DNA from 3 places in the Kribbella sp. NPDC000426 genome. Region 2 is predicted to be linked to each of the others. Evidence: riboswitches for the same ligand, from Rfam matches in the RefSeq annotation. Region 2 holds a riboswitch; each other region holds the start of a gene.
The links. A riboswitch is a leader RNA that binds a small molecule or an ion and turns the genes downstream of it on or off. The one in region 2 is predicted to bind ZMP and ZTP.

Region 1: it holds a riboswitch for ZMP and ZTP, as region 2 does, so the genes downstream of both, ABT313_RS23255 (glycine hydroxymethyltransferase) here and ABT313_RS29895 (5-aminoimidazole-4-carboxamide ribonucleotide transformylase) in region 2, are expected to answer to the same signal.
Region 3: it holds a riboswitch for ZMP and ZTP, as region 2 does, so the genes downstream of both, ABT313_RS20330 (bifunctional 5,10-methylenetetrahydrofolate dehydrogenase/5,10-methenyltetrahydrofolate cyclohydrolase) here and ABT313_RS29895 (5-aminoimidazole-4-carboxamide ribonucleotide transformylase) in region 2, are expected to answer to the same signal.

What each region holds. Positions count from the first base shown of each region.
Region 1 is NZ_JBEPDK010000004.1:824,905-835,334, forward strand. It holds gene ABT313_RS23230 (response regulator transcription factor) at 1-405, opposite strand, end outside; gene ABT313_RS23235 (hypothetical protein) at 530-1,111, shown strand; gene ABT313_RS23240 (peptidoglycan-binding protein) at 1,108-2,196, shown strand; gene ABT313_RS23245 (ABC transporter ATP-binding protein) at 2,193-2,897, shown strand; gene ABT313_RS23250 (ABC transporter permease) at 2,881-4,077, shown strand; ZMP/ZTP riboswitch at 4,120-4,202, shown strand; gene ABT313_RS23255 (glycine hydroxymethyltransferase) at 4,231-5,679, shown strand; gene ABT313_RS23260 (DHA2 family efflux MFS transporter permease subunit) at 5,672-7,219, opposite strand; gene ABT313_RS23265 (GbsR/MarR family transcriptional regulator) at 7,282-7,752, shown strand; gene ABT313_RS23270 (amidase) at 8,704-9,939, opposite strand; gene ABT313_RS23275 (hypothetical protein) at 9,936-10,430, opposite strand, start outside.
Region 2 is NZ_JBEPDK010000006.1:250,572-261,001, forward strand. It holds gene ilvD (dihydroxy-acid dehydratase) at 1-298, opposite strand, end outside; gene ABT313_RS29880 (CHAP domain-containing protein) at 423-944, shown strand; gene ABT313_RS29885 (class I SAM-dependent methyltransferase) at 985-1,722, shown strand; gene ABT313_RS29890 (nuclear transport factor 2 family protein) at 1,741-2,112, shown strand; ZMP/ZTP riboswitch at 2,115-2,191, shown strand; gene ABT313_RS29895 (5-aminoimidazole-4-carboxamide ribonucleotide transformylase) at 2,193-3,119, shown strand; gene ABT313_RS29900 (phosphotransferase-like protein) at 3,109-3,642, opposite strand; gene ABT313_RS29905 (MMPL family transporter) at 3,721-6,006, opposite strand; gene ABT313_RS29910 (MoaD/ThiS family protein) at 6,181-6,444, opposite strand; gene ABT313_RS29915 (WD40/YVTN/BNR-like repeat-containing protein) at 6,452-7,546, opposite strand; gene ABT313_RS29920 (2-hydroxyacid dehydrogenase) at 7,557-8,486, opposite strand; gene ABT313_RS29925 (FAD-binding oxidoreductase) at 8,553-9,932, shown strand; gene ABT313_RS29930 (class I SAM-dependent methyltransferase) at 9,929-10,430, shown strand, end outside.
Region 3 is NZ_JBEPDK010000004.1:232,170-242,599, forward strand. It holds gene dop (depupylase/deamidase Dop) at 1-158, shown strand, start outside; gene ABT313_RS20300 (ubiquitin-like protein Pup) at 217-426, shown strand; gene prcB (proteasome subunit beta) at 435-1,277, shown strand; gene prcA (proteasome subunit alpha) at 1,318-2,178, shown strand; gene ABT313_RS20315 (NUDIX hydrolase) at 2,175-2,783, shown strand; gene ABT313_RS20320 (nitroreductase family deazaflavin-dependent oxidoreductase) at 2,806-3,222, shown strand; gene ABT313_RS20325 (glycoside hydrolase family 84 protein) at 3,256-5,004, shown strand; ZMP/ZTP riboswitch at 5,004-5,089, shown strand; gene ABT313_RS20330 (bifunctional 5,10-methylenetetrahydrofolate dehydrogenase/5,10-methenyltetrahydrofolate cyclohydrolase) at 5,109-5,951, shown strand; gene ABT313_RS20335 (phytanoyl-CoA dioxygenase family protein) at 5,948-6,790, opposite strand; gene ABT313_RS20340 (helix-turn-helix domain-containing protein) at 6,856-7,746, shown strand; gene aroH (chorismate mutase) at 7,833-8,201, shown strand; gene ABT313_RS20350 (prephenate dehydrogenase) at 8,209-9,273, shown strand; gene cmk ((d)CMP kinase) at 9,306-9,980, shown strand; gene ABT313_RS20360 (lysophospholipid acyltransferase family protein) at 9,977-10,430, shown strand, end outside.

The DNA of each region.
Region 1 (10,430 bases), on a different contig from region 2:
GAGATCGATCTCCAGGTCCTGCCGGCTGACCACCGGCGCCAGTGACGGCGAGCGCCGGCTCAGGGCGCGCACCCGGGCGAGCAGCTCGGCGAACGCGAACGGCTTCCCCAGGTAGTCGTCCGCCCCGAGCCCCAGGCCGGCGATCCGGTCGTCCACCTCCGCGGCCGCGGTCAGCATCAGGATGCGGCTGCGTGACCGGTTGCCGACCAGCGTCCGGCAGACGTCGTCCCCCGGCACGCCCGGCAGATCCCGGTCCAGCACCACTACGTCGTACGTGGTCACGGCGACCTTGCCGAGGGCATCGGAGCCGTCCAGCGCGACATCGACCGCGAATCCCGCGTCCCGCAGACCGTCGGCAAGGTTCCGCGCCAGCACGGCCTCGTCCTCGACCACCAGCAATCTCACGTCGGCACCTCCGGTCGCAGTGTCCCCGCCGCGGTGTGACACCGGCATAACGACTCGTTGTTAGCCCGGTGTCACGGCCTTCCGCGTACTCCTGGTCCCAATCATCGTCGGGCAAGGAGCTGTCATGACCCACACACGTCCACTCGGATCGGCCTGCGTGGCCGCGGCAGTCGCCGCGCTCCTGCTGACCGGATGCAGCAAGCCGAACCTCAAGGACATCGGCACCACCACCGACACCTCGGCGGATCGGATCGCCAAACTGCACACCGCGGCGCAGTGCGTCCGCTCGCACGGCATCCAGAACTTCACCGACCCGGTGCTCGGTGCGACCGGCCAGGTGTTCACCGATTACCGTCCGCTCCAAGACGCGGCGAGCGGAGTACTGCGCAGCGCCTTGTCGGACTGCGAACAGCAACTGCGCGCTGCGACCTGGAACCCGCAGACCCAGCCACCTGCGCCGGCCACACTGATCGCCGCCGGAGTGAAGGCTGCACGCTGCCTGCGGCAGAACGGCTTGCCGAAGATGAAGGACCCGAACGCCCGGACGGCATACGTACCCGGACACGGGTTCGGGCTGAGCGCGGACGAGTTGCCGCCGGGGGCCGACAAACAGACAGCCGTTGTCCAGCAGGCGTTCCGTGCCTGCCGCACGCTGCTCGACGACGAGATCGAAGCGTCCCAGCTGAACAAGCTGGCGGGCCAGTGAGCACCTCACGCCGGACCGTGCTGGTCGGCGTCAGCCTCTCGGTCGTTGCCGGCATCGCGGGCGGCTGGGCTTCGCAACGGACCCCGTTCCATACCGAGCCCGCCGCTGGAGTGCCGCAATCGGCGAAGCTCTCTACGGCTGCAGTGGTCCGCACGAACTTGCGGACCACCAGGCAGTACTACGGAACCATCAGCTACGGTCCGACAGTCGACCTGGTCGCCACCACCTCCGCCCAGGCGTTCACCTGGCTGCCCACGCCAGGCGCCGTGATCCCGGCGGACGGCACGTTGTACGAGGCCGACGGTCGCGCGATCCCAGTTCTGGCCGGTGCCCGTCCGTTGTGGCGGACACTCCGCCGAGGGCTCCGCGGTCCGGACGTGTCCCAACTCAACACGGCACTCGCCCGGCTCGGGTACCACCCCGCGGTCAGCGGCAGTTCGCAGTACACCTGGCGTACGGAGACCGCAGTACGCCGTTGGCAGCGTGCACACCACCTCCCGCGCACCGGGACCGTCGACCTCGGCCAGCTCGTGTTCGCCGCCGTTCCGCTCCGGGTGAGCGCCGTCCAGGCCAACCTGGGAGCGCCGGTCCAACCAGGTATGCCGTTGCTGTCGGCAACGTCACCGGTACTGCTCGTCGAAGTACCGGTTCCGGTCGACCAGGCCTACCTCCTGCACCGTGGCGCATCGGTGACCGTGACGCTGCCCGATGCGGTGACCAGGGCACCGGGCACCGTCAGCGCGGTGGACCGCGTCGCGACGCTGCCGGAGTCCGACGCGCCGGACTCCCGCAACGGCGGGCCGCAGACCGCGGTGGTCAACGCCACGGTCCGGCTGGAGCGACCGTCGCTCGCGGCGGCGTACAGCTCGGCACCGGTTCAGGTCGCGATCACGCTCGACGAGGTGAAGGACGCGCTCGCAGTGCCGATCACGGCGTTGCTGGCCCGGCCGGACGGAGGTTTCGCGGTCACCGTGGTGAACCGCGGCGATGTCGCGGTGCAGTGCGGGGTCTCGACGGACACGATGGTGCAGGTGGCCGGCGCTGGAATCACCGCCGGCACCCAGGTCGTGGTGGCGGCCTCATGACGTCCGCACTGGAGCTGATCGGAGTCACCAAGACGTACGCCGGCAACCCCGAGACGACCGCGCTGCGCGATCTCACGCTCCGGGTGGATCCCGGCGAGCTCGTTGCCGTGGTCGGACCGTCCGGATCGGGAAAGAGCACCCTGCTGCAGATCGCCGGGACGTTGGAACGGCCGACCACCGGAGCGGTCCACATCGCCGGCTCGGACACCCGCCGGCTCTCGGACACTGCGCTGGCCGGATTCCGTGCACGGCACCTCGGCTTCGTGTTCCAGCAGTTCTTCCTGCTCCCCCATCGCGACGTGCTCGCGAACATCGCGCATGCGCTGCTCTACCGCTCGATGACCGCCCGCAGCCGCCGGGCGGCCGCCGCGGAGGCCTGTGAGCGCGTCGGCCTCGGTGACCGCCGGCACCATCTGCCAGGCCAGCTCTCGGGCGGCGAGTGCCAACGCGTCGCGATCGCCCGCGCTCTGGTCGGGTCTCCGACCCTCATCCTGGCCGATGAGCCGACCGGCAACCTCGACAGCGCGACCGGTGGTCAGATCCTCGGCCTGCTCCGCGAGCTCAACTCGGCCGGCACCACGCTGATCGTCATCACTCACGACCGCGAGGTTGCCGCGGCCGCGCAGCGCCAGGTCGAGCTGCGCGACGGCGTACTCCGTCGCGACAGCGCCCAGGGGGTGCGTCATGTCTCGCACTCTTGATCTCGTCGGTGAGGCTGTCCGCGGTCTGCGGGCCCGGCCGCTACGCAGTGCCTTGTGCGCCGGTGGCATCGCTCTCGGTATGGCGGCGATGGTCGCCGTTGTGGCGATCCCCGCAACGACTCGGCAGGCTTTGCTCAACCAGCTCGGTCAGGACGGGAACCTGCTGACAGTCAGCTCGGGTAACACCATCGACAACCAGCCGGCGCCGCTGCCCTCCCAGTCGCCTGCGATGCTCCGGCGCATCCCGGGTGTGCAGCAGCTGTCACCTGTCGCGTATCAGTCCGGCTGGATCGCCCGGCGTACCCCATTCGTACCGGTGGCCGACACGAACGGGCTTGCGGTGATCGCCGTCTCGGCGGACCTGACCGCCACCCTCGACCTGCACGTGACGCATGGCGCCTTCCTCGACGCGGCCACCAGCCGCTACCCGGCCGTCGTACTCGGCTCCGGCGCGGCCCGAGCGCTCGGAATGAGCACGGCCGGACCGAACCGGCTGGTCACGCTGAGTACGGCGGATGGGCGCCGTACTGTCGTCGCGACCGTTCTCGGCATCCTGGCCGACGCACCGCTCGCGCCGGAACTCGACAGCGCCGTGCTGATCGGTGACCGCGCCGCACACACCAGGCTCGACGCTGGCGGCGGCCCGAGCCGCATCTACCTGCGTGCCGATCCGGACAAGGTCGGGCCGGTGCATGCGCTGCTCGCGGCGACCACCTCGCCCGAGGACCCCGGTGCCGTGCAGGTCGGCCGCCCGTCCGACCTCCTGGCCGCTCGCCTCACGGCACAGAACGCCTTGAACGATCTCGCCTTCGGTCTCGGCGCGGTGGCTCTACTCGTCGGTGGTGTCGGGGTGGCGAACGCCATGGTGGTGTCGGTGCTCGAGCGGCGATCGGAGATCGGTCTGCGCCGCGCGCTGGGCGCCGGCCGGGGCTTCGTAGGCGGTCTGATCCTGATCGAGTCCACGCTGCTCTGCCTGTCCGGAGCACTGGCAGGAGGCATCGCCGGGCTGGCGGTCACGTGGGTCGCCGCGATGAGCCAGGCCGTCGCCGTACAGGTCCCGCTGCTGCCAGTGGGACTCGGACTGGCAGCCTCTGTGCTGGTCGGGCTGATCGCAGGCCTGTACCCGGCGCTGCGAGCGGCCCAACTGGCTCCGGCGGCGGCTCTGCGGATCGCAGGTTGACCCGTGTACCGCGCACACCAGGGGTGCCCGCACACGCTAGGGTGAGGGCGTCGCGACTGGCGCGCTGAAGGTGGAGAACCACCGGGGAGCGAAACCCGTCGGCACCGTGCGCCTGGGTGCCTTCGACCCACTGCAACCGCAGGAGAGACAACGATGACTCAACCCTTCGATGCGGCCGCGGCGTCGGCCGCGTACAACAACGCGCTGCAGGTGATTGCCGCGGTCGAACCGACGATCGCCGGCGCGATCAAGGCCGAGCTGGCCGACCAGCGGTCCTCGCTGAAGCTGATCGCGAGCGAGAACTACGCCTCCCCCGCCACGCTCCTCACGATGGGCAACTGGCTCTCGGACAAGTACGCCGAGGGCACGATCGGGCACCGCTTCTACGCCGGCTGCCAGAACGTCGACACGGTCGAGCAGACCGCCGCGGACCACGCGCGGGCGCTGTTCGACGCGCCGCACGCGTACGTCCAGCCGCACTCCGGCATCGACGCGAACCTGGTCGCCTTCTGGGCGATCCTCGCGCAGCGGATCGAGTCCCCGGCGCTCGCCGAGGCCGGCGCGAAGCACGTCAACGACCTGTCCGAGGACGACTGGACCAAGCTCCGCAAGGCGCTCGGCGACCAGAAGATGCTCGGTATGTCGCTGGACGCCGGCGGTCACCTGACCCACGGCTTCCGGCCGAACATTTCCGGCAAGATGTTCAACCAGCATTCCTACGGCACCGACCCGGAGACCGGCCTGCTCGACTACGACGAGGTCGCCCGCAAGGCGCGTGAGTTCAAGCCGCTGATCCTGATCGCCGGCTACTCGGCGTACCCGCGCAAGGTGAACTTCGCCAAGATGCGCGAGATCGCCGACGAGGTCGGCGCGACGCTGATGGTCGACATGGCGCACTTCGCCGGCCTGGTCGCGGGCAAGGTCTTCACCGGCGACTTCGATCCGGTCCCGCACGCCCACGTCACCACGACCACGACCCACAAGTCGCTGCGCGGTCCGCGCGGCGGCATGGTGCTGTGCCAGCCGGAGTACGCCGAGTCCGTCGACCGCGGCTGCCCGATGGTGCTGGGCGGGCCGCTCAGCCAGACGATGGCCGCGAAGGCCGTCGCGCTGGCCGAGGCACGTCAGCCGTCGTTCCAGGAGTACGCGCAGGCGGTCGCGGACAACGCCGTCGTCCTGGCCGAGGGCCTGATGAAGCGCGGCGTGAAGCTCGTGACGGACGGCACCGAGAACCACCTGGTGCTGCTCGACGTCTCGTCGTACGGCATCACCGGCCGGCAGGCCGAGTCCGCGCTGCTCGACGCGGGCATCGTCACCAACCGCAACGCCGTACCGCGCGACCCGAACGGCGCCTGGTACACCTCGGGCGTCCGGATCGGTACGCCGGCCCTCACCACGCGCGGGTTCGGCGCCGACGAGTTCGACCGGGTCGCCGAGCTGATCGTGGACGTGCTGTCCGCGACCACCCCGACGACCACGTCCGCGGGCGCCCCCTCGAAGGCGAAGTACGTCCTCGCCGACGGCGTCGCCGACAAGACCCGCGCCGCCTCGGCCGAGATCCTCGACAAGCACCCGCTGTACCCGGGCCTCGAGCTCAACTGATCACCGGCTGCCCGTCCTCCCGGGGGCGGGCAGCCTGCTTCTTCGGCATCAGTACTGCGGCGAGCACGGCACCGGCGATCGCGATGCCGGTCGACACCCACATCGTGGTGTTCAGGCTGGTCATGAAGGCGTCGCGGACGTTGGCGAGCAGGTCCGGGGAGCCGGCCTGGGCGGCGACGGCGAGTCCGCCGCCCAGGCTCTTCTCGGCCGCTTCAGCGACCTGCGCGGGCAGGCCGGTGGTGTCGATGTTGTGGCGGTAGACGGAGTTGAGAACGGTCCCGAGTACGGCGACGCCGACCGTGCCGCCGACCTGACGGAACGCCTGCAGCAGTCCTGATCCCGTCCCGGCCCGCTCCGGATCGAGTACGCCGAGCGCCGCGTTCATTGCCTGCGGCATCGAACACCCGAGCCCGAAGCCGACCACCACGAACCAGATCGCCGTGTACCCGTACCCGGTGCCGAGATCGGTGAAGGCGCCGAGCGCGAACCCGGCCGCCATCACCACGAACCCGGTCATCACCACCAGCCGGGTGCCGACCTTCGACTCGACCGGAGACGCCAGCTTCGCGCCGATCGTCATCCCGCCGATGAACGGCAGCAGCTTCAGTCCGGTGTGCAACGCATCCGATCCGTTGATGCCCTGGAAGTACTGCGGCATCGTGAACAGCAACCCGAAGATCGCGAACACCGACACCGTCAGCAGTACGGCGCCGCCGGTGAACACCCGCTCGCCGAACAGCCGGAGCTCGATCAACGGCTCACGGTTACGCCGCTGCCAGACGAGGAACCCGGCGATCAGTACGACGGCCAGCCCGAGGAACACGATCGTGACGGCGTCGGACCAGGACGATTCGCCGGCTTTGGTCACGCCGTACACGAGGGCCGCGAGACCGGTGCTCGACAGCACGATGCCGAGCCAGTCGATCGCCGGCCGGTTCGAGCTGCGTGTCTCCGGGACGAGCAGCGTGACCGCGAGCGCCGCGACGAAGGCGATCGGCACGTTCATCAGGAAGATCCACTGCCAGCCGGCGTGATCGAGCAGCAGGCCGCCGACGATCGGGCCGAGCGGCATACCGATGCTGTTGGCAACGACGAAGAACCCGATCGCCTTCTTCCGGTCCTCCTCGGTGCGGAACAGCACGGTGATCAGCGACAGCGCGACCGGGACGATCATCGCCGCCCCGATCCCGAGGAACGCGCGGGCCGCGATCAGCTGGCCGGCCGAGTCGGACAGCGCACAGGCCAGCGACGCCAGGCCGAACAAGGTGAGCGCGATCGCGATGATCTTGCGCCGCCCGTACCGGTCACCGAGCAGACCGGCCGGCAGCAGGAGCGCCGCGAGGACGAGGTTGTAGCTGTTCGCCATCCATTGCAGCTGGCTGGTCGACGCGTCCAGGTCCTTCGCGAGCGTCGGCAGCGCGACATTGAGCACGGTCGTGTCGAGGCCGAGCACGAGGACGGCGAGACACAAAGCGATGAGTACGCCGAAGCGGCGGCCGCCGGTAAGCGTCGGCGCCCCGGTGTCGATGGTCGAGGTCATGGATTCAAATTATCAGAATTTTGTGATAGTTGCGATAGATCAGATTACTGTAAGCTTCAACCATGGCGGAGGAACCGAGCCCGGAGGCCGTGAGTCAGTTCGTCGAGCGGTTCGCGGGCGTGCTGGCGAACAGCGGCGTACCGACGATGTCGGCCCGGGTGATGGGCGCGATGCTGGTCAGTCCGACCGGCACGATGACGGCGGCCGAGCTGGCCGAGTCGTTGAAGATCAGCCAGCCGGCGGTGTCCGGCGCCGTCCGGCAGTTGTTGCAGGTGTCGTTCATCTCGCGCGAGCGGCTGCCCGGGTCGCGCAAGGACCATTACCGGATCCGGGAGGATGTCTTCGCCGCGATCCTCGAGCGCCGCAACCTCGCACTGAGCGAATGGGAGGCGACCAGCCGCTCCGGCGCCGGCCTCTTCCCCGCCGACTCCCCTGTCGCCCGCCGACTGACCGAGGCCGCGGACTTCTTCGCGTTCATCCACACCGACATGGAACAGATGATCAAGAACTGGCGCGCGGACCATCCCGGATGAGCCGGCACCTCGTCGGTACCGCGTGGCTGGACAGCGACGAGCGAACCCGCTGGGAGACGCGCATCATGCGCCGCCGCGTCCCGCTGTACCGGGTGGGAATCGCCGCGCTACGTGCACTCAACACACTGACCGGCGGCGCGGACCGCCCGTCGCTGAAGGTCACCCAGTGGGGGCGGATCGGGCCGCACGGCGAGACGTTCGTGATGGACAAGCTCGAGACGATGACCGGGCGGACCGATCATCCCGTCACGTCACGGTCCGAACTGCGGGCGCGGACCTCGTTCGCAGCCAGGCTGGCGCGGGCGATCTCGGCGGACGAGTGGCCGCAGATCATCGCGGAGTACGAACGACGCCGGCGGGGCGAGCGTCCGCAGTACCGGTACGTCGGGCATCGGCCGCTCAACGCCGAGTCGCACGCGCTGATGGACGAAGCGTGGGTGCGGGGTGAGCTGCCGACGGATCAGTTCCGGGCCTGGAACGTGCTGAAGTTCGAGGACGAGGGCGCCTTCTACAGCGAGTTCTTCACCGACGGAGATGCGCGGGGGTACGCCGATGGCGAGACGAACGCCGGCTTCCGGCTGGGCCGGATCATGTTCGACGTCAGCTGGCGCGAGAAGGCGTCGCTCGCCGGCGAGCAACACGTCCTCCGCCGCAGCCGAATCCTCCGCGCGAAGGAGCTCGTCAAGTTCTTCCGCACCGAGCTCAACGAGGCCCTGCGGCCACCGGCCCCGGCCGCCGCGCCGACGACCGCCGTACGCGAGGAGGTCTATACGCCGCCGGTCGTCGCCGCGATGTCCGACTTCACCAAGCCGGAGCCGCTGCGCTCCCCGACAGCCCGCGGCGAAACCAGGCCGGACCGCAAGCAGGCCTCGGCTGTCGACCTCGCCAGCACCGTGGCGAAGGCGCTCTCGCCGCCAGGTGCCGACGTCTCGGCGAAGGCTCACCCGCTGGTCAGCGGACCGGCGGCAGAGGCAGGTCGACCAGAAGTAGGCGAGCCACCGCGAGTGCAACCTCGTCCGCCCCGTGCGGCGCAACAACCTGCGCGCCCACCGGTAGTCCCTCCGACCTTCCGACCGGGACACTCACCGCGGGATGGCCGGTCACGTTGAACACCCAGCACGGATCGCCGGTCACGATGCTCTCCTCGTGCTGATCGTAGCCGTGGGCAACAGTCAGCGTTGTCGGCGTGACCAGCGCATCCACCTCGCTGAACAGATCGGCGAGCGCCGTGTTGTTGAAGTCCCGCACCGCTCGCGCCCGCCGCGCCGCCGCCTCCTCCGCCCCACGACCGTTGTCGAGATCGGACAACGCCGCCCACGCCTCCTCAGTCGGCGCCAACTCCAACGGCACGTCGACGACCTCCACTGCAGCCGCCGCCAGCCGCTGCCGCACGACCCGATCGACCGCCCCCTCAGCCGGACACACCCCGAGCGTCGACCGATAAGCCACCCGCCAGCGTCTTTGTGCGCCCACCAACCACAACGCGCGGTCAGTTGTGGTTGACGGGTGCTCAAAGTCATCGAGGCCGTGCGGCGGCCACGGTGGGAGGGCCGTGGGGTCCAGGCGGTGGGGTCCGCTGGCGATGCTGGTGGCGAGGACGACGTCGTCGAGGTCGGCGCCGATCACGCCGGCCGTCGTAAGGCCCCCGAGTGGACGTCCGCCGGGGCGCGGGATCCGGCCGTAGGTGCCCTTGAAGCCGATGACGCCGGAGAACGAGGCCGGGATGCGGAGCGAACCACCGCTGTCGCCACCCGTTGCCAGGGGTACGACGCCCGCCGCGACAGCCGCCGCGCCGCCCGCGGTCGAGCCCCCGGGTGACCGCGAGAGGTCCCACGGATTGCGCGTGTAGTCGACGCCGTTCCAGCCGAAGGTCAAGGATTGAGCGCCGGGCCGGGCGCGGGTCGACCATCCGATCGGGACAGCCCCGGCGGCAACCAGTCGGGCGATGATCGGCGCGTCCGGCGGCGTACGCGACTTGATCAGGAACGGTACGCCGGCGAGCGGCCCGTCCGGCGGCAACCGCATCGCAGCCGCCCGCGCGCCGGCAGCATCCAGCTCGTCCAGGAAGTGCAGCACCGGATCCAGCCGCTCAGCCGCCGCGATGGCCTCGTCGACGACGTCCACCGCGCTCAGAGCCCTGGACCGAACTGCACGCGCGATCTCGACCGCGGTTCGCCGACGGGTCATTTGGCCAGGAGGGTGTACGCGAAGGGAAGACGCCGGTCCAGCCAGTCGACGGTGATGCGGATCGAGGAGTTCGAGATCATCACCAGTTCGTCGGCGGTGCGCCATTCGAGGGTGCGGGACCTGGCGGGCTGGTCGCCGCCTTCGTCGCCGATGCCGGTGAGGCCGTCGAGTACGCCGGCGATCAGGCGGGTCGCGGCCTTGGCGGCCAGGCGCCCGGGGCTGCCTGACAGCCATTCGGTGCGGCCGACGATCTCGGGGTGGCCCGGCTGGTTGATCCGCCAGTTGGGGCGCACGAGACGCCGGTTCGAAGGCAGGCGGGTGATAGCGCCGATTTCACGGTCGCCGTCGTGCACTGCCCAGGAGTGCTCGCCGGTCGCCTCGACGCGGCACAGCAGCCGGGTCAGGTCGGCGTCGAGGTACAGCGAGCGGTCGGCACCGACGTACGCGTAGGGCTCGAGGACGCGGTCGTCGTTCGGGCCCTGAACGGCGCG
Region 2 (10,430 bases):
CCCGGCTGACCAGCGAGTAGTGCATACCGACGTGGCCCATCGAGATGCCGTCGGAGACGCTGATCGTGCCGAACTCGAGCGGATACCCGCCGGCCGCGTGGACGCCTTCCTTGACGGCCTTGGCGAGCCGGTCCAGGGACAGGTTGCACGGGGTGATCTCGTTCCAGCTGGAGGCGACCCCGACCTGCGGCTTGGCCCAGTCGTCGTCACCCATCCCGACCGCGCGGAGCATCCCGCGGCTGGCGGTGGCCTCCAGTCCGTCGGTCACTGTCCGGCTGCGGGGCTTCACATCGACCATGCGGCTCACTCTATGCCTTCGTAACTTAACAACGCTGTGATTGCATTGTGTTGTTAGTTAATTACATACTGACGTTGCTGGCCGCCTGGGGGAATGTGTCCCAACCATCGAACGGAGCAAGCTGATGCGCCCCACATTGCGACTCCTGCTGACCGCGGTTGTGCTGTCCCTGGTGGGTTCGCTGCCCCTGACCGCCACGGCGGCGGATACCCGGACGAAGATCGTGAACGCCGCCAACGGCGAGGTCGGGCAAGGCGAGACGCCGCCCGGCAGCAACTGCAATCCGTACGGCGCCTGCGAGTCCTGGTGCGCGCACTTCGCCACCTGGACCTGGCGCAAGGCCGGGAGCGACATCCCGAACTACGGCTTCACCGGTGATATCTACACCTGGGGCCAACGGAAGGGCCGCGCCCACTCCGGCAATACCGGCATGAAGCCCGGCGACATCGTGCTCTACGGCACCGGCCCGCAGAACACGAGCACCAGCCTGCACACCGGCGTGGTGGTTGCTACCGGCAACGGCAAGATCACCACGGTGGAAGGCAACTCGCACGACCAGGTCCAGAAGCTCGGCCCGTTCGACCCGAAACACGCGAAGAACGCCGGCCGCCCCGGCAACATCTACGGCTGGGTGTCCGCGGAATAGTCGAGTGCGATCCGGCCGCAATGTCTTTAGCATTCCGCGGGTGACCGACGATCCGTACGGCGACGAAGAACTGGTGGGGTTGTACGACCTCGACAACCCCGCCGGTGCGGACCACGCCTACTACCGTGCTCTGGCTGCCCGTGCTCGCAAAGTTCTGGACTTCGGTTGCGGCACGGGCCTGCTCACCCGCTCTCTCGTCGCGCCCGGCCGTGCGGTGATCGGCGTGGACCCGAGCCCCACGATGCTCGGGTACGCGCGCCGGCAGCCGGGCGCCGATGCGATCACCTGGATCGAAGGGGACTTCCGCGCCGTCGAGCAGACCGCCGACGCCGACCTCGTTGTCAGCACCGGCAACACGATCATGCACATCGGCAACCAGGCCGAGGTATTCACAGCACTCGCGGGCGCGTTAAGCCCAGGCGGCGTGATCAGCTTCGAGTCCCGCAACCCCGCGGCGCGCGCGTGGGAGCAGTGGACCCGCGAGTCGACGTACGGCGAACGCGACACACCCGTCGGGCACCTCGTCGAGTGGCTCGACCTGCTCGAAGTCGCCGACGGCCGGGTCGTGTTCGACGCCCACAACGTCTTCCCCGACGGCCACGACGCCGTCTACCGAAACACCCTCCACTTCCGCTCCCCCGAAGCCATCAGCACCGACCTGTCCGAGGCCGGCTTCACAGACATCACCGTGTCCGGCGGCTGGCACCAGGAACCGGTGACCGACGAGTCCCGCCTCCTCGTCTTCCACGCCACCAAACTTCCGGGCCACCAACCGTGACCGACCTACGCTGAGCCAGTGGACTTACTCGAGGCCTACATCGACGGCTGGCGACGGCACGACAACGCGGCCGTGCTCGACACCCTGACCGACGACTGCGTCGTGATCGAGTGCTACGGGCCGGTCTACCGCGGTAAGCCGCGGGTCGCGCAGTGGATGGACGCCTGGTTCGGTGCGGGCGGCACCGTCGACACGTGGGAGATCACGTCGCGCGCCGCGACCGGTGAGGTGCTGGTCGCCGAGTGGCACTTCGAGTGCACGTGGAAGGGCGATCCCGGTGCGTTCGACGGTGCGACGATCGCGCGGCTCGACCGGGGGCGCATCGCATACCTGCGCGAGTACGCCACCACGGCCCCGCTGTACGACTGGACCGGCGCGTGGCGGGACTAAGCTAGCCGTACCGCGACTGGCGAGGGTGGGGTACCACCGGGGAGCGAAGAGTAAGGCGTCGTCCGCCTGGGCGCCTCCGACTGACCTCGGAGGTCCTTGTGCGTTATGGGATGAATCCACACCAGGCGGCCCGGATGGCGCCGGTCGAGCGGGCGCCGTTCACGGTGGTTGCGGGCGAGCCGTCGTACATCAATGTGCTGGATGCGCTGACCGGTTGGCAGCTGGTGCGGAAGGCGGCGGCGACGTTCGGCGTGCCGGCGGCTGCGTCGTACAAGCATGTGTCGCCGGCCGGCGCGGCGCTCGGCGGGAGCGTGGTCGAGGCTTATACGCGGGCGCGGGACGCTGATCCGAAGTCGTCGTACGGCGATTTCGTGGCGGTCTCGCATCCGGTCGACGCGGAGCTGGCGGCGGTGTTGAAACGGGTCGTGTCGGACGGGATCATCGCGCCCGGGTACGACGAGGGCGTGGTCGAGCTCCTGGCCGCGAAGAAGCGCGGGACGTACCTGGTGCTGGAAGCGGATCCTGCCTTCGAGCCGCCGGCCGAGGAGGTGCGCGAGATCTACGGCCTGCGGTTGACGCAGGAGCGGGACGCGCTGCCGTTGACGCGCGAGCTGCTGGACGACTCCGTGCCGGACGACGCGGCCCAGGACCTGCTACTGGGGATGATCGTTGCCCGGTACACCCAATCCAACACCGTCGTGATGGTGAAGGACGGGATGGCGATCGGCATCGGCGCCGGGCAGCAGTCCCGGGTGGACTGCACGCGGCTGGCCGGCGCGAAGGCGCAGCTGTGGTGGTCGCGCCGGTCGGACGAGCCGCTGACCGGTGTCTCGATGGTGTCCGACGGCGCGCTCCCCTTCACCGACAACGTCGAGGAGGCGCATCGCCACGGCGTCACCCACATCGCCGAGCCGGGCGGCTCGATCCGCTCACCCGAGGTCGCCGCCGCCTGCGCCGACCTCGGGATCACCTGGTCGGCAACCGGAGTACGCCTGTTCAGGCACTGAGCAGGTAGTCGCCTGAGGCAACAGCTTTGCGGACCGCGGCGGCCGTGGCGGCGGGATCGAGTGTCGAGGTGTCGATCGCGTGCGACTCGAGTTCGCCGAGGTCCGCGAACACCCCGTGCATACCGGTGAGCGCATCCACATCCGTCAGCTCCACCCCGCCCCGTGCCTGACCTCGCCGCAGCGTGGTGTGCAGATCCGGCCGCAGGACGACGTACGACATCCGCCAGTCCCCCGCGACCGCGCGGAACGGGGCGAGGAACCACGGGCCGATGACGCCGTCCACCACCACGTCGTACCCGCCGTCGGCGTAGGCACCCACGGCGGCGACGATCACGTCCATGACCACTTCGTTCTGGTGCTGCGCCTCGGCCAGCCAGGGTGCGACGAAGCCGGTGCGGATCGCGCGGTAGAACTCGTCGGTCGTCACATGGACCGTCGGCCGCGGCGCATCGGTCGCCACGAGCCGGGCGACGGTGGTCTTGCCGGAGCCCGGCGGGCCGGTCAGCAGGAGGACGTTGCTCATAACGCCCGACGCTAACCAAACCCACCAGCAAACTGCAGTCTTTTCTTTTCCGGCGGTGTCAGCCGGTGTCAGCCGCTGTCAGCCGGTGACGTCGATCTTCTCGCGTTCCGGCTCCGGCGGTTCTTGCGGGGCGGGCGGCGGGCCGCCCTCGAGCTGGATGTCGGGAACGATCCGGTCGAGCCAGCGCGGCAGCCACCAGGCCCGGTCGCCGAGCAGCGTCATCACCGACGGCACCAGGATCATCCGGACCACGCTGGCGTCGATCAGCACGGCGACCGCCATCCCGACGGCCAGCATCTTCACCGTCGGGTCGTCGTCCAGCACGAAGCTCAGGAAGACCACGATCATGATCGCGGCCGCGGTGGTGATCACCCGGGCCGTCGCGCCGATCCCGATCGCCACCGCGCGATGACTGTCCTTCGTCGCGATCCACGCCTCGTGCACCCGGGACAGCAGGAACACCTCGTAGTCCATCGACAATCCGAACACGATCGCGAACATCAGCATCGGCACGAACGACGGGATCGGCACGTTCTCGTCGATCCCGACCAGCGACGATCCCCAGCCCCACTGGAAGACCGCCACGATCACGCCGTACGCCGCTCCGACCGACAGCAGGTTCAGCACCGCCGCCTTCACCCCGATCAGCAGCGAGCGGAACGCGACCGTGAGCAGCAGGAACGCGAGCAGGACCACAGCCCCGATCAGCCACAGCATCCGGCTACCGACCTTCTCGGTGAAGTCGACGTACCCGGCCGTGGTGCCGACGACGTACGTCGGTTCCTGCTGGCCGGACAGCACGTCGTCGCGGATCCGGTTGACCAGGTCCTCGGTCTCCTTCGACGACGGTGAGGTGGTCGGGATGACGTTGATGACGGCCGTCGTACCCGCGCTGTTCGTGTTCGGCGGCTGGACCGCCGCCACGCCGGGAGTCTTCTGCAACGTGGCCGAGAGCCCGCTCAGCAAGGTCTGCTTGTCACCCGAGGACGGCAGCTGTACGACGACCGTCAGCGGCCCGTTGGCGCCCGGTCCGAACCCGGTGGCGACCAGGTCGTACGCCTTCCGGCTGGAGTCGCCGGCCGGGTCGGTGCCGGCGTCGAGCTGGCCGAGGTTCATCGACAGCAGCGGGATCGCGAGGATGAGGAGCACCAGGGTCGCGGCGATGCCGTACGGCCAGGGCCGGTCGCTCACCTTGCGGCCCCACCGCGCGAACGCGCTCTGCTCGTGCTTGGCGTCGCGGCGTTCGCGTTCCTCCGCGCGGTGCTCGGCGATCGCGGCGTCGTCGCCCAGCCCGGCCTCGAGCTCGCGCTCCTCGGCGAGGTGATGGCGGTCCTTGCGGTTGAGCACAGTGAACTTCGCCAGACCGAGCAGCGCCGGAATCAGCGTCAGCGCGGCCAGCACCGTCACCGCAACCACGATCGCCGACGACAGACCGAGCGCGCCGACGAACGGTACGCCGGACACGTACAACCCGAGGATCGCGATCACGACGGTGCCACCGGCAACCAAGATCGCAGCGCCCGACGTGGACTCGGCCCGGCCCGCCGACTCGACGACGCCCATGCCGTCGTCGAGCTGTTCTCGGTGCCGCGAGACCAGGAACAGGCCGTAGTCGATCGCGACGCCCAGCCCGAGCAGGGTCGCCACCGTCGGTGCCGAGACCGGGAAGTCCTTGACGGCGGCAAGCAGCCCGAGCACCGCCAGCCCGCCGCCGACGCTGAAGACCGCAGCCACCAACGGCAGCCCGGACGCGACCACCGACCGGAACATCAGGAACAGCAGCAACAGCGCGAGCGCGAGACCGATCGCCTCCGACGGGCCGTCGTTCGCCTGCTTCCCGATCTGCCCGGTGCCGCCGCCGTACTCGACCTGCAGCCCGGCCGCCCGGGCCGGCTGGACGGCCGCGTCCAGCTTGTCGACGTACGACTTGTCGAGCGAGGCCGGCACGACCGAGAACGAGACCGGCGCGTTGACGATGCTGCCGTCCTTCGAGATGTACGGCGACGGCGAACTCGCGGAGCCCTGGGAGCTCTGTGCCAGCGGATCGACGGCGGACACGACATCGGGCAGCTTGCCGACGGCCTCCATCGACGACTTGACCGCGTCGGCGTGCTCGGCGACCGTGCCGGACTTGGCGTGGAACACGATCGAGCCCGAGTAGCCGCCGGCGGTGGCGAAGTCCTTGTTCAGGATGTTCAAACCAGCGGACGATTCACTGCCCGGAACCGTGTAGTTGTTGACGTACGTGCCGCCGAACGCGGACCGCAGGACGAACAACCCCACGACCACGACCAGCCAGCCGGCGATCACGAACCAGTGGAAACGTGCCGCTCCCCGGCCGAGCCGGTCCAGAAACGCATGCATCAGGGCGCCCCCTCCCCAAGGCACCCCCCAGACGACGGCCCAGCCGCCGGCCCCATCTGGCGAATCTAGATCGAGGCTGACCGGGGTCACAACCCCTCGACACCCAGTGTCACCGCCCTGAGACCGCCTGATAACGGTGAGTTCTCAGGGCAATTCAGGGTGTTGCTTGGTGTTTCAGCCGCCGGCGACGCTCGGCAGGACGAGGAGTTCGTCGCCGTCGGTGAGCGGGGTGTCGAGACCGTCGAGGTCGCGGATGTTGTCGTCGCGGAGATAGACGTTGACGTGCCGCCGTACGCCGCCCTGCTCGTCGGTGAGCCGGCGGCGCAACGACGGGTCCAGCGCCGCGAACGCCTCGGCGACGGTCGTACCTTCGACCTCGACCCGCTCGGCGCCGCCCGCGAACGGGCGGAGCACGGTGGGCAGGCGGACGGCGATCATGACGCCGTCACCCGAAGACCGCGGCGCGCACCGTGAGTACGTCGGGAAGGTGCCGGGCGACCTCGGCCCAGCTGTCGCCGGCGTCGGCGCTCGCGTAGACGCAGCCGTCCCGCGTGCCGACGTACACGCCGGCCGGATCCGCGGTGTCGGTCGTCATCGCGTCCCGCAGCACCGGCACGTACGACACGTCCGGCAGCCCGGCCGACAACGGCTCCCAGGTCGAGCCCGCGTCGCGGGACCGGTAGACGCGGCACTTCGCCCCGGTCGGGATCCTGTTGCCGTCCGCAACCAATGGGAATACGTATACAGTCTCGGGCTCGTGCGGGTGCACCGCGATCGGGAACCCGAAGTCCGACGGCAGCCCGTCCGCGATCGACTTCCAGATCGCGCCGCCGTCGTCGGACCGGTACACGCCGTGGTGGTTCTGCGCGAACATCCGCTCTGGTACGTCGGGGTGCGCGGCGAGCTTGTGCACACACTGACCGAACTCGGGGTACCGGTCGGGCATGAACGTGGCTTGGATTCCCTGGTTGGCCGGGGACCAGGTCTTCCCGCCGTCGGCCGTCCGGTAGACACCACCGGTCGACATCGCGACGCTGACCTTGTCGGGGTCCGTCGGGTGCGGCAGGACGGTGTGCACGGCCTGGCCGCCGAATCCGGCCTCCCACTTGGTCCGGTGGGGATGGTCCCACAGCCCGCGGACGAGTTCGAACGTCACTCCCCCGTCGGTCGACCTCCACAGCGCCGACGGCTGCGAACCTGCGTACACGACGCCAGGCTGACCGGGCGGGGCCGGCTGGATCTGCCAGACCCGCTCGAGCGAGGCCTCGGTGTCGGTGGGGAATCCGATCGAGCCCTCCGGCGGCTCGACCCAGGTCGCGCCGAGGTCGTCGGAGTGGAAGACCGCCGGACCCCAGTGCTCGCTGGTGCCGCCGACGAACAGCCGCGGCCGGTCACCACGGGTGTCGATGCCCACGCCGTACACGCCTTGCATCTCGAACTCCGGGACCGGGCCGTCGAGTCGCCAGTGCGTGCGAGCAGCGTCGCTCCGGCCGATCCAGAGACCCTTCTTGGTTCCGATCAGCAGTACGGCCTCGGACATCGTGCTCCTCCTAGCGCTGCGGTCCTGCCACTACGTTGATGAGTGGTACCCCGGACGCGTAGCGCTCAAGCTGCGCACGCACGAGCCGGGCCACGCGCGGCGCGAACGCCGTCGAGGCACCGCCGCGGTGCGGATTGATCAGTACGTTCGGAGCAGACCACAGCGGATGTCCGGTGGGCAACGGCTCGGGGTCGGTGACGTCGAGGGCGGCGCTGATCCGGCGCGTGCGGAGCTCGGTCAGCAGCGCGTCCGTGTCGACGACGACACCGCGTGCGACGTTCACCAGCAGGGCGCCGTCCTTTATGCTCGCCAGGAACTTGGCATCCACCATCCGGGTCGTCTCCGGCGTGGCCGGCGTCAGCAGTACGACGACGTCGGCGCGCGGCAGCAGCTCCGGCAGCTCGTCGGTGGAGTGCACGCCGTCCCGCGGCCGTCGCGCGACCCGGATCACCTCGCACTCGAATCCGGTCAGCCGTCGCTCGAGCGCTTCGCCGATCGCGCCGTACCCGAGGATCAGCACGGTCCGGTCCGCCAGCGAGTCGTCGACCTCGTCGTACGAATCCGGCCAGATCTCCCGCTCCTGGTTGCGGACGGCCCGCGGCAGCCGCCGGTACGTCGCCAGGATCAGCCCGACCGCGAGCTCGGCCGTCGACGCGTCGTGGACGCCGCGCGCGTTACACAACGTGACGCCCTCGGCGAGCCGCGACTGGACGTGCTCGAAACCGGCGGTCTGCAGCTGCACGACCTTCAGCGCCGGCATCTCGCGGACGATGTCCAGCACGTCGCCGCCGCCCATGTAGCTCGGCACGTAGAACTCCACCTGGTCCAGCGACGCCGGCCGCTCGCCGCCCGCGTAGAAGTCCACGTCGTACCCCGCGGGCATGCCACGGAGGAAATCGCCGGGGTTCTCCCAGGGCAGCCAAGCCCGCACGTCAGCCATGTGACGAACCTACTATCCGGTGACTTTTCCGGTGCCGGAGCGGGTGCATCGTCGTACTCTGGATCGGTGCCTTCGACATCGGATCTGGCGGCGACGCTCGCCCACGATCAGGCCGTCGGGCGGCTGCGGGAGTCGTACGAACGGATTCCGCAGGGCGACCCGGTCCGGCTCGCGAAGCGCTCCTCGAACCTCTTCCGGCCGCGAACCGAGCTCGACCGGCCCGGTCTCGACGTCTCCAAACTGACCGGCGTGATCGGCGTCGACCCGGCCGCCCGGACGGCCGACGTCCAGGGCATGTGCACCTACGAGGACCTGGTCGCGGCGACCCTGCCGTACGGGCTGACGCCGATGGTCGTGCCACAGCTGAAGACGATCACACTCGGCGGCGCGGTGACCGGTCTCGGCATCGAGTCGTCGTCGTTCCGCGCCGGGCTGCCGCACGAGTCGGTGCTCGAGCTCGACATCCTCACCGGCGCCGGCGACCTCGTCACCGCGCGTCCGGACGGTGAGCACGCGGACCTGTTCCGGATGTTCCCGAACTCGTACGGCACGCTCGGGTACGCGACCCGGTTGCGGATCGAGCTCGACAAGATCTCGCCGTACGTCGCATTGCGGCACGTGCGGCTCGGCCTCGACGAGCTGGCTCCGGCGATCAACGAGATCGTTGCCTCAAGCACGTATGACGGGGAGCCGGTGCACTTCGTCGACGGAGTCGTGTTCAGCCCGACCGAGGCGTACCTGACGCTCGGCCGCAACAGTGACGCCGCGACCAGGACGAGCGACTACACCGGGCAGCAGATCTACTACCGCTCGATCCAGCAGCGGCAGCAGGACTTCCTCACCGCACACGACTACCTGTGGCGGTGGGACACCGACTGGTTCTGGTGTTCGGCGGCCTTCGGCGCGCAGCAGCCCGTCGTACGGCGGCTGTGGCCTCGCCGGTGGCGGCGCAGCGACGTGTTCCACAAGATCGTCGGCTTCGAGAACCGGCACCATGTGGCCGCGCGGCTTGCCCGGCGCCGGGGCCAGCCGGATCGTGAGCGAGTCGTCCAGGATGTGGAGATCCCGGTCGAGCGGCTGGCGGACTTCCTGCGCTGGTTCGACCTGAATGTCGGCATGCGGCCGGTCTGGCTCTGCCCGCTACGACTGCGCGGCACGTCGGACTGGCCCTTGTATCCGCTCAAGCCCGGCGAGACCTATGTGAACGTCGGCTTCTGGGGCACCGTGCCGATCGCGCCCGGCGCCGCCGACGGCGACGTCAACCGGCGGATCGAGGCGGCGGTCACCGACTTCGGCGGCCACAAGTCGCTGTACTCCGACGCCTACTACGACCGGGAGACGTTCGACCGGCTCTACAACGTGCCGGCCCTGACCGAGGTGAAGAAACGCTACGACCCGAACGCCCGGCTCACCGGGCTCTACGAGAAGGCGGTGACGCGCCGATGACGACGCTAGCGACCCAGGTATCGATCGCCGAGGCCCTCACGACGGTGATGCCGGACGGGCTCCCGTTCCGGTTCACGGCGTACGACGGCAGCGCGGCCGGCCCGGAGGACTCGGCGATCCACCTGCACCTGGCCACCGAGCGCGGGCTGTCGTACATCCTGACCGCGCCCGGCGACCTCGGCATGGTGCGCGCGTACGTGATGGGCGACCTGGAGATCACCGGCGTCCACCCCGGCAACCCGTACGAGCTGATGCGGCTGATCCTCGACAGCTTCCACTTCCAGCGGCCGTCGGCCGCAGAGGCGCTGCGGATCGTCCGCAGTCTCGGCTGGAGCCACCTGAAGCCGCCGCCTCCCCCGCCGCAGGAGCACCTGCCGAAGTGGCGGCGTACGTTCGAGGGACTGCGGCACTCGAAGGCGCGGGACAAGGCGGCGATCCACCACCACTACGACGTGTCGAACACGTTCTACGAGTGGGTGCTCGGGCCGTCGATGACGT
Region 3 (10,430 bases), on a different contig from region 2:
ACTCGGTGATCTTCGATCTGCCCGGTAAGGAGTCACTGCAGCGAATCCCGACCCTGGACCCGCTGCGGGGGACGAAAGCGCACGTCGGAGCACTTCTTGACCAATGCGACACCGCCAGTGACCTGGTTCGCACCATTACTGGGGGCGCTGCCGGGTAGGGTCGCTATAGAGAGATCGGTTGGGCGGTCTCTCCAGCGGTTCTAGGAGGTGTGTGCCATGGCGAAAGACGGCGGGCAGCAGCACAAGCAGCCCAAGCGTTCGTCGACCGAGGAAGAGGTCGACCAGGTCGAGGCGTCGGAGGACGTCCAGGAGCGCAAAGAGCGACTCGACGAGGACGTCGACTCGATCCTGGACGAGATCGACGAGGTGCTCGAGGAGAACGCCGAGGAGTTCGTCCGCGGATTCGTGCAAAAGGGTGGGGAGTGAACCGCTCGATGACTTCTGATGCCTCCGGCCGGTTGCCGGAAGCCTTCCTGACCCCAGGTGGCTCGTCGTTCATGGACTTCCTGGCCGGGCACGCGCCCGACCTGTTGCCGGGACGACGGGCCCTGGGTTCGGGTGACCTGTCCAGCGAAGTCCCGCACGGTACGACGATCGTGGCGGCCACCTTCCCCGGTGGCGTGATCATGGCCGGCGACCGGCGGGCCACGATGGGCAACATCATCGCCCAGCGTGACATCGAGAAGGTGTTCCCGGCCGACGAGTACTCGGCGGTCGCGTTCGCCGGCTCGGCCGGTTTCGGGATCGAGATGGTCCGGTTGTTCCAGGTCGAGCTCGAGCACTACGAGAAGCTCGAGGGCGCGACGCTCAGCCTCGACGGCAAGGCGAACCGGCTCAGCGCGCTGATCCGCGGCAACCTGCCGATGGCGATGCAGGGCCTGACCGTGGTGCCGCTGTTCGCGGGGTACGACCACGACATCAAGGGCGGCCGGATCTTCTCCTACGACCCGACCGGCGGGCGGTACGAGGAGACCCACTTCTACAGTGTCGGCTCGGGCTCGCTGTTCGCCCGCGGCGCGCTGAAGAAGCTGTACCGCGAGGACCTGTCCGAGACCGACTGCGTGACGGTGATGATCCAGTCGCTGATCGACGCGGCCGACGACGACTCGGCGACCGGCGGACCGGACATGCTCCGGCGGATCTTCCCGGTGGTCGGCGTGGTCACCGCGGACGGTTACCGGCGGCTGCCCGAGGACGAGGTGGCGGCGCTCGTCGACGCGGCCTGGAGCCAACGGCACCAGCGTCCCGACGGCCCGGCCGCGACGTCCCTGACCTGATGCTGTTGCCCGTCTCCCCGATCGAACTGACAGAGGACTCATGAGCGTTCCCTTCTACGTCTCGCCCGAGCAGCTGATGCGGGACCGGGCGGACTTCGCCCGGAAAGGCATCGCCAAGGGCCGCAGCGCGATCGCGCTGCAATATGCCGACGGCATCCTGTTCGTGGCCGAGAACCGCTCGCCCGCGCTGCACAAGGTGGCCGAGATCTACGACCGGATGGCGTTCGCCGCCGTCGGCCGGTACAACGAGTTCGAGAACCTGCGGATCGCCGGCGTGCGGCTGGCCGACATGCGCGGGTACTCCTACGACCGGCGTGACGTGACCGGCCGGGCGCTGGCCAACGCGTACGCGCAGACGCTCGGCGCGATCTTCTCCTCCGGCGGCGAGAAGCCGCTCGAGGTCGAGATCCTGGTCGCCGAGATCGGCAACACCCCGGCCGAGGACCAGGTCTACCGGCTCACCTACGACGGCTCGATCGCCGACGTGCAGGGGTACGCCGTGATGGGCGGCCCGGCCGACCAGGTCGCGGACTACATCGGCGAGCACTACTCCGAGGGCATCTCGCTCGCGGGTGCGCTCCGGCTCGCGGTCGATGCCCTCGGCCACGACGGCACCGAGGTCCGGCAGCTGACCCCGGACCAGCTCGAGGTCGCGGTCCTGGACCGGACCCGGAGCCAGGTGCGCAAGTTCAAGCGGATCTCCGAGGAGACGCTGGCCGGCATCCTGTCCGAGTCCAGCCCCGCCGAGGAGGCCACCGAGCCTGCGGGCGATGGCGACGGGGGCAAGACGGACGACGCCGCAGAGCCCGGTGCGTCGGCCGAGGACGCCCCGGTCGCCCCGCCGGCGGATGATGCACCGATCGCGCCGCCGGAAGATCCCGACGACAACCGTCCCCTGTGACGGATCAGCGCGAGACCTCAGCCGTCACCGACAACGTGGCGGCTGAGTCGTCTCGGCCCGGCGACCCGGTTCCGTGGCAGCTGCTGGGGGAGGAGCCGGGCTTCAAGCGCTTCTTGACCGTCCGGCTGCGGCGCTACCGGATGCCCGACGGCCGCGAGGTCGAGTGGGACGTGATGGGTCCCGAGGCAGGTATCACGTCCGGGATCACCGTGCTGCCGCTGACGCCCGACGGCCGGATCGTCACGATCCGGATGTTCCGGGCCGGCCCGGACGCCGTCGTCACGAACCTGCCGGGCGGCTTGGTGGAGCCCGGCGAGGAGGTGGCCGTCGCCGGCGCCCGGGAGCTCGAGGAGGAGACCGGCTACACCTGCGAGACGCTCGACGTCGTCGGCTGGCAGTGGTCCGGCGCGTCCTCGACGTTCCGCAAGTACGTCGCGATCGCGCGCGGCTGCCGCCCGGACGGCAAACAACAGCTCGACGAGGCCGAGGACTGCGTCCCGGTCGAGCTGAGCGTCGACGCGTTCCGTGCCGAACTGCGTACTCCGGGTGCGATGACCGGAATCGATGCGGCCTATCTCGCGTTGGACCACGCAGGACTTCTTTGAGCCAACTGCGGAGGTACCCGATATGAGCAACGCGGACATCATCACCGAGTTCCGGGACAATGACGGCAGGGTCGGCGGCAACTTCGAAGGCGCGCCGATGGTGCTGTTGCACCACCGCGGCCGCCGGAGCGGCGAGGAGTACATCGCCCCGACGATGTACCTGGCCGACGAGAACGACCCGGCCGTCATCTACGTGTTCGCCAGCAAGGGCGGCGCTCCCACGAACCCGGACTGGTACCGCAACCTGGTCGCCGCCGGCGAGAGCGTTGTCGAGGTCGGCACCGAGACGTACAAGGTGACTGTGGGCGAGCTGACCGGCGACGAGCGCAACCGGATCTACGCCGAGCAAGCGCGGCGCTACCCGGGCTTCGGAGAGTACGAGATCCGCACGGCCGGCATCCGCACGATCCCGGTCCTGAAGCTCACCCGCGCGTCTTGACGAGCAGGCCTGCGCGCTGAGTGGATAGGGGCTGTGACCCCTGAGCCTCAGCAGACCAGCACTCGCCCGGACGGGTTCGACCTCGGTGACACGGTCGGCGTGGTCCACGGCCCGACCACGGACCCTGACGCCGAACGGATCGTCCGCGAAACCCTGACCCGGGCCGGCGTGACCACGATCGTCGACGGCGAGGCCGTGGTGACGGTCCACATCGGCGGCACCGCTCTCGATGTCGAGCCCGCCGCCGGTCTGCCGGCCGAGGGGTACGTCGTTGCCGTCGGCGACCACCGCGTCGTCCTCGACGGCGTCGACACCCGCGGCACGTACTACGCGGCGCTGACTCTCGACCAGCTTGTCCAGGGCAACCATCTCGACGGCGTCGAGATCCGCGACTGGCCGACGTTGCCGTACCGCGGCTCGATCGAAGGCTTCTACGGCACTCCGTGGTCGCACGCGGACCGCCTCGACCACCTGGACTACCTCGGCGCGCACAAGATGAACACGTATCAGTACGCGCCCAAGGACGACGTCTACCACCGCGAGCAGTGGCGCGACCCGTACCCGGCCGACAAGCTGGCCGAGCTCGGCGAGCTGATCGAGCGGGCCCGGCGCAACAAGGTCGACCTCACCTTCGCGCTCTCGCCCGGTCTGTCGATCGCGTACACCTCCGACGAGGACTTCCAGGCGCTGATCGCGAAGTTCGAGGCGCTGTACGCGCTCGGCGTCCGGGTGTTCAACGTCCCGCTCGACGACATCGAGTACGAGAAGTGGCACTCCGACGAGGACGCCGCGAAGTACGGCACGGGCGGCGGCGCGGCCGGTGCGGCGCAGGCGGACCTGTGCAACCGCGTCCAGCGCGAATGGATCGCGACCAAGCAGGATGTTGCCCCGCTGCAGATGGTCCCGACCGAGTACTACGACGTCGAGGAGACGCCGTACAAGCAGGCGCTGCGTGAGCGGCTCGACCCGGCCGTGATCGTGCACTGGACCGGTACGGCGGTCGTCCCGGAGCGGATCACGACCGCACAAGCAGCTGCGGCGAAGGCGGTGTTCGGGCACGACATCCTGATCTGGGACAACTACCCGGTCAACGACTATGCCCATGGCCGGATCCTGCTCGCGCCGTACACGGGCCGCGAGCCCGGCCTCGCCGAGCACGTCGTCGGCGTGATCTCGAACCCGATGAACCAGGCCGCGGCCAGCAAGCTCGCCCTGTACTCGTTCGCCGAGTTCGGCTGGAAGCCCGCGACTTACGACGCCGACGCGTCCTGGCGTCGCGCGATCGCCGAGCGTGCCGGGGGAGACGTGGCCACGATTGCGGCGCTGGAGGTGTTCGCGGACCTCACGACGTACGACGGGAAGCTGCATCTGACCAATGCGCCGGTGCTGGCCTCGAAGCTCGCGGCCTTCAAGGCGACCTGGGACGGCGGCGACCTGGCCGGCGCGATCGCCGACCTGGAGCCGTACCTCGAAGCGATCGAGAACGCGTCTGCGCAGATCCGCAGCGGCGTGATCGACCCGGAGTTCGAGGCCGAGACCGACTCCTGGCTGGACGCCTCGTTCTACTGGGGCGGAGCCCTGCGGCAGGCGTTGCGCGTGTTCGAGGCGCAGGCGGAGGGCAACGAGTCGGACGTCGCGACGGCCCGGGACGAGATCGAGCACCTGATCACGCAGGCGAACGAGATCCGCGATGTCCGCCTGCCGCACAGCAAGGTGCCGCTCCGGATCGCCGACGGGGTGGCCGACAGGTTCGTTCGCGAGGCGGGCGGGCCGGTATCCTGAGGGCGGACCGCGACTGGCGCTGAGGTGGACGACCACCGGGGAACGGTCTGCCATCCGGCTTTCGCCGCGCGCCTGGGCACCCTTTGAGGACGAGGAGTGCGCAGATGACTGCCGAGTTGATGATCGGGACCGACCTCGCCGCCGAGATGGTGGCCAAGGCGGCGGAACGTGCTGCCGCGGTGCAGGAACGGTACGGCGTGCAGCCGTGCCTGGCGACCGTGCTCGTGGGCGACGACCCGGCGTCCGCGACGTACGTGCGGATGAAGCAGAACCGGTCGAAGAAGGCCGGGATCGCGTCCCGGAGCGTCGTCCTGTCGGCCGACACGACCACCGACGAGCTGGTCGCGGAGATCCGGAAGCTGTCCGAGGACCCGGAGGTGCACGGGATCCTGCTGCAGCACCCGGTGCCGGCGCAGATCGACGAGCGGGCCGCGTTCGAGGCGATCGACCCCGGCAAGGACGTCGACGGTGTGACCATGCTGTCGTTCGCGGCGATGGCCTTCGGTGATCCCGGGTTCCGGTCGGCCACACCCGGCGGGATCATGCGGCTGCTCGCGGCGTACGACGTACCGCTCGAGGGCGCGCACGCGGTCGTGATCGGCCGCAGCCCGATCCTCGGCAAGCCGGCCGGGATGTTGCTGCTGGCATCGAACGCGACGGTGACCTACGCGCACTCGCGGACCCGGGACCTGCCCGAGCTGGTCCGGACCGCGGACGTGGTGATCGCCGCGGTCGGCAAGGCCAACTTCGTCCGCGGTGACTGGCTGAAGCCGGGCGCGGTCGTGGTCGATGCCGGGTACAACGAGGGCAACGTCGGCGACGTGCACTTCGGGGAAGCGGCTGAGGTGGCTCGCCTGATCACGCCGGTCCCGGGCGGCGTCGGGCCGATGACGATCGCGCTCCTGCTCGAGCAGACGGTCGACGCCGCCGAGGCGCAGCTGGGTTAGCGGTCGCAGCCGCCGTCCTTGTCCGGGCGGGAGTGCGGCCGGGCGACGTCGTCGATGCCCTTGTAGGCGTACGGATCGGTCCCGGCGACCATCACGATGTCGCGGTAGTCGTGCTTGCCGACGTGTACGCCGGCCGGCACGGTCTGCCAGGGGAGCAGCGACTCGGCGCTCATGTAGTGGTTCGCGAGCGCCCGGCGGAGCCCGTGCCGGCCGGTGTTCGGCAGTGATCGGTGCAGTAGGTACCCGTTGAAGATCACTGCCGATCCGGCCGGTACTTCGACCGGGACGGCGTCGTCGTCGGAGTACGGGAAGTCGAACGCTTCGACCGTACAGTCGAAGCGGAGGTCGTCCTGCTCGCGATCGGGATAGAGGACACCACGGCGGTGCGAGCCCGGCAGCACCCACAGGCAGCCGTTCTCCACGGTGGCGTCGTCGAGCGCGATCCACGCGGCGGTCAGCGAGCGGTCCCTGGTCGGGATGAAGAACTCGTCCTGATGCCAGGCCTGCCCGGGCTTGCCTTCGGGCTTGATGAACAACATCGACTGCATCGCCTTGACGTTGGGCCCGATCACAGCGGTCAGGGTCTCGACCACGCGCGGCGCATGCAGTGCCGCCCGGGCAGCGTCGGATGCCTTGTGCGGATGGTGAATGCACAGGTGCCTGCGCAGTACATCCTCAGCGGGCTCGGTCGCCGGAGCGCGGCCGACGGTGCGGCACAGCTGCTCGGCCGCGGTGTGCAGCTCGGTCACCTCGTCGCGCGAGATGGCCTGATCGAGGACGACGAAGCCGTCCCGGTCGAAGGCCTCGACCAGCTCATCGGTGATCTCGGTGAAGTGCATCCAGCAACCGTCGCAGAGCACGCAGGACCGGCCAATGTCACGAACAAGCGCTTTACTATCTGTTCGTGACATCGCGACCGCCGGTGATCAGCGTGAACTCGCTGGTGCAGCTCGCGGACTACGCCCCCGGAGCGACGTACGGACCGCGCTGGCTGCCGAACTTCGAACTCCTCTGGATCCTCCACGGCTCCGCGCTCTGGCGGACCGAGGTGTACGACGACGTCGGGGTGCTGCAGACGACGGTCGAGCACGAGCTGCGGCCCGGAACGGTGGCGCTCGCGAAGCGCGGCAACCGGGACGCCTATATCTGGGACTGTGATCGCGGGTCGCGGCATGCGTACGTGCATTTCCAGATCGAGGACTTCGGCGAGCTCGGCGATCCCGCGGACTGGCCGCCTGTGCGGGCCATGTCCGAACCCGGTCTGCTCGCGGAGTTGTGCGCCTACACGCTGGAGCTCGCGACTGCGGCCGCGCCGGTGCGAGGCCTGAGCGATCGGCTCGTGGCGACGATGCTGGAGGTCTTCGTCGGCGATCCGACCGGCCCGCCACGTGCGGAGATGCCGGCGGCCGTCCAGCGCGTCGTCGACCATGTCGCGACCGTGTGGGCCACCGGCCCGCGCATCGTCCCGGTACAGGAATTGGCCGCCGCGGCAAACCTGTCCGCCGGACACCTGCACAGGCTCTTCCGGGAGCGGTACGGGTGCGGACCGGCGTACGCGCTGGATCTGGTCCGGCTGGCGCGCGCCGCCACGGCACTCCAGCGCACGAACGCGACGATCGGGGAGATCGCTTCCGGCTGCGGTTACAGCAACCCGTACCACTTCTCGCGCCGGTTCTCCCAGGCGTACGGCGACCCGCCAGGAGTGTTCCGGCGCCGTCGCCAGCTGTCGGATCCGCTCGCGCAGGTCCGGGCGGCCGGGTTGCTCCCGCTCGCCCGGCGGTTGCTGGAGAGCTGACGACCGAGCAGCATCCGAGACGGCTGTCCACTCCTTGACTACCCTGGCCTAGGGTTGGGACAACGAATCATCGAGGAGGCGAGCAAGTGGCGGTACGGGCGATCCGGGGTGCCACCCAGCTGGACGTGGACGAGCGCGAGCACCTGCTCGAGCGGTCCGCGGAGCTGGTGAAGGCGGTCCTGGAGGCGAACGATCTGGAGAACGAGGATCTGATCAGCATCCTGTTCACCGTCACGTCGGACCTGCGCTCGGAGTTCCCGGCCGTCGCCGGGCGGCAGATCGGGCTGACCGACGTACCGCTGATGTGCATGCAGGAGATCCCGGTGCCGCACGCGCTGCCGCGGGTGGTCCGGTTGATGGTGCACACCGAGTCGTCGCGCTCCCGGGACAAGATCCAGCACGTCTACCTGCACGGCGCGACCGCGCTCCGCCCAGATCTGACCGGCGCCCAGTGAGCGCCCGGTGAGCGAGCTCCGCGGCCCGGTCCGCATCGTCGGCACCGGCCTGATCGGTACGTCGATCGGCCTGGCGCTCGCCCGGCTCGGTGTGGTTGTGGAGCTCGTCGACGGGAACCCGGACAACGCCCTGATGGCCGAGCGGATCGGTGCGGGCTCGCGCCTGGTCCAGATCGAGCCGCAGCTGGTCGTGGTCGCCGTACCGCCGGACCACGTCGGCGCGGTGGTGGCCGAGCAGCTTGAGCAGACCGATGCGGTCGTGACGGATGCGGCCAGCGTGAAGTCCAAGCCGCTCGCCGACGCCCGCCGGCTCACCGGCGACCTCAGCCGGTACGTCGGCAGTCACCCGATGGCCGGCTCCGAGCGGAACGGTCCGCTCGCCGGACGTGCGGACCTGTTCGACGGCGCCACCTGGGCGATCACGCCGCACGACACGAGCAATCCCGACGCCGTCGACCTGGTACGCCGGCTTGCCGAGGCGGCCGGCGCTCGTACCGTCGAGATGTCGGTCGAGGACCACGACCTGGGCGTCGCCCGGGTGTCGCACCTGCCGCACCTGATGTCTGCGCTGGCTGCCGGGACGCTGGCCGATGCGCCGTCGTCACACCTCGAGCTGTCCGGTCAGGGCGTTCGTGACGTCACCCGGATCGCGGCCGGCGACCCCACGCTCTGGACCCAGATCGTGTCCGCGAACTCGGGTGCGCTGACCGGCCTGCTGGAGCAGATCCGCGGCGAGCTCGACCGCCTCCTCGTTGCCTTGGGCAAGGAAGAGGCCGGCGAGGAGCTGACCGCGATCCTCGGCCAGGGTGTCTCCGGCGCGGTCCGCGTGCCCGGCAAGCACGGTACGCCGCACATCGACCTGGTCACGGTCCTGGTGACGATCCCCGACCGCCCCGGTCAGCTGGCCAGGCTGTTCGCCGACGCCGCCGAGTCCGGCGCCAACGTCGAGGACCTGCGCATCGACCACAGCCCCGGCCGCCCGGTCGGTGAGGTCGAACTCGCCGTCAAACCGGCCTCCGTGGACCAGCTGGTCGACGTACTGACCGACCGCGGCTGGGTGGTCCACCGCTAATTCTGTCCCCGTGCGCGGGTAATCTTCGGGGCATGATCATCGCTGTGGACGGCCCGAGCGGCTCCGGTAAATCGAGCACCGCCCGCGGAGTGGCCACCCGGCTCGGACTGCGGTTCCTCGACACCGGGGCGACGTACCGGGCGGTGACCTGGTCCGCGGTCGAGCACGGGCTGGATCTGGACGACACCGCCGCGGTCGCGCAGCGGGCCCGGGAGCTGCGCCTGGAGATCAGCACCGACCCCGGCCACCAGTTCGTGATCGCCGACGGGACCGATGTCACCGCCGCGATCCGGGAGCCGCGGATCAGCGAGGTGGTCTCGAAGATCGCCACCAACCTGGACGTGCGCAAGGAGCTGATCCGCCGGCAGCGGGCGATCATCGACGACGCGCAGCCGAGCGGCGGGATCGTGGTCGAGGGCCGCGACATCGCCACCGTGGTCGCGACGGACGCCGAGCTGAAGGTGCTGCTGACCGCCGACCAGGAGGCCCGGATGGCCCGCCGCGGCGCCGAGGTCGGCTCGTTGACCGCCGAGCAGTTGCGGGACCAGATCATCCGGCGCGACGCCGACGACTCGACCGTGTCGGAGTTCCAGGTCGCGTCCGACGGCGCTGTCACGATCGACTCGACGTACATGACCCTCGACGAGGTCATCGACGTGATCAGCCGACTGGCAAAGGAGACTGTCCCTCAAGGCCAGGACCGATGACGGCGGAGGTCACCGGGCACAAGGATCTGCCCCGCACCGACGATCTGCCGCCGTTGCCGTACCGGTTGGCGCTGCCGATGCGGATGCTCGCGAAGCCGTACTTCCTGCGCAAGTACAACCTGACCATCCACCACGAGGACCGGTTCCCGCTGACCGGCCCGCTGCTGATGACGCCGAACCATCTGAGCCTGCTGGACGCGCCGCTGCTCGGCGCTGTCGCCCCGCGGATGCTCCACCAGCTCGGCAAGATCGAGGTCTTCGGCGGTCTCCAGGGCGCGTTCCTGCGCCGGATCGGCCAGATCCCGGTCGACCGGTCGGCGTACGACGTACTCGCGGTCCGGCGCTCGATCCAGGTGCTGCGGGACGGCCGGGTGCTGAACATCTACCCGGAAGGCACCCGCGGACCGGGCGATTTCAGCCGGATCCGGATCGGCGTCGCGTACCTGGCCA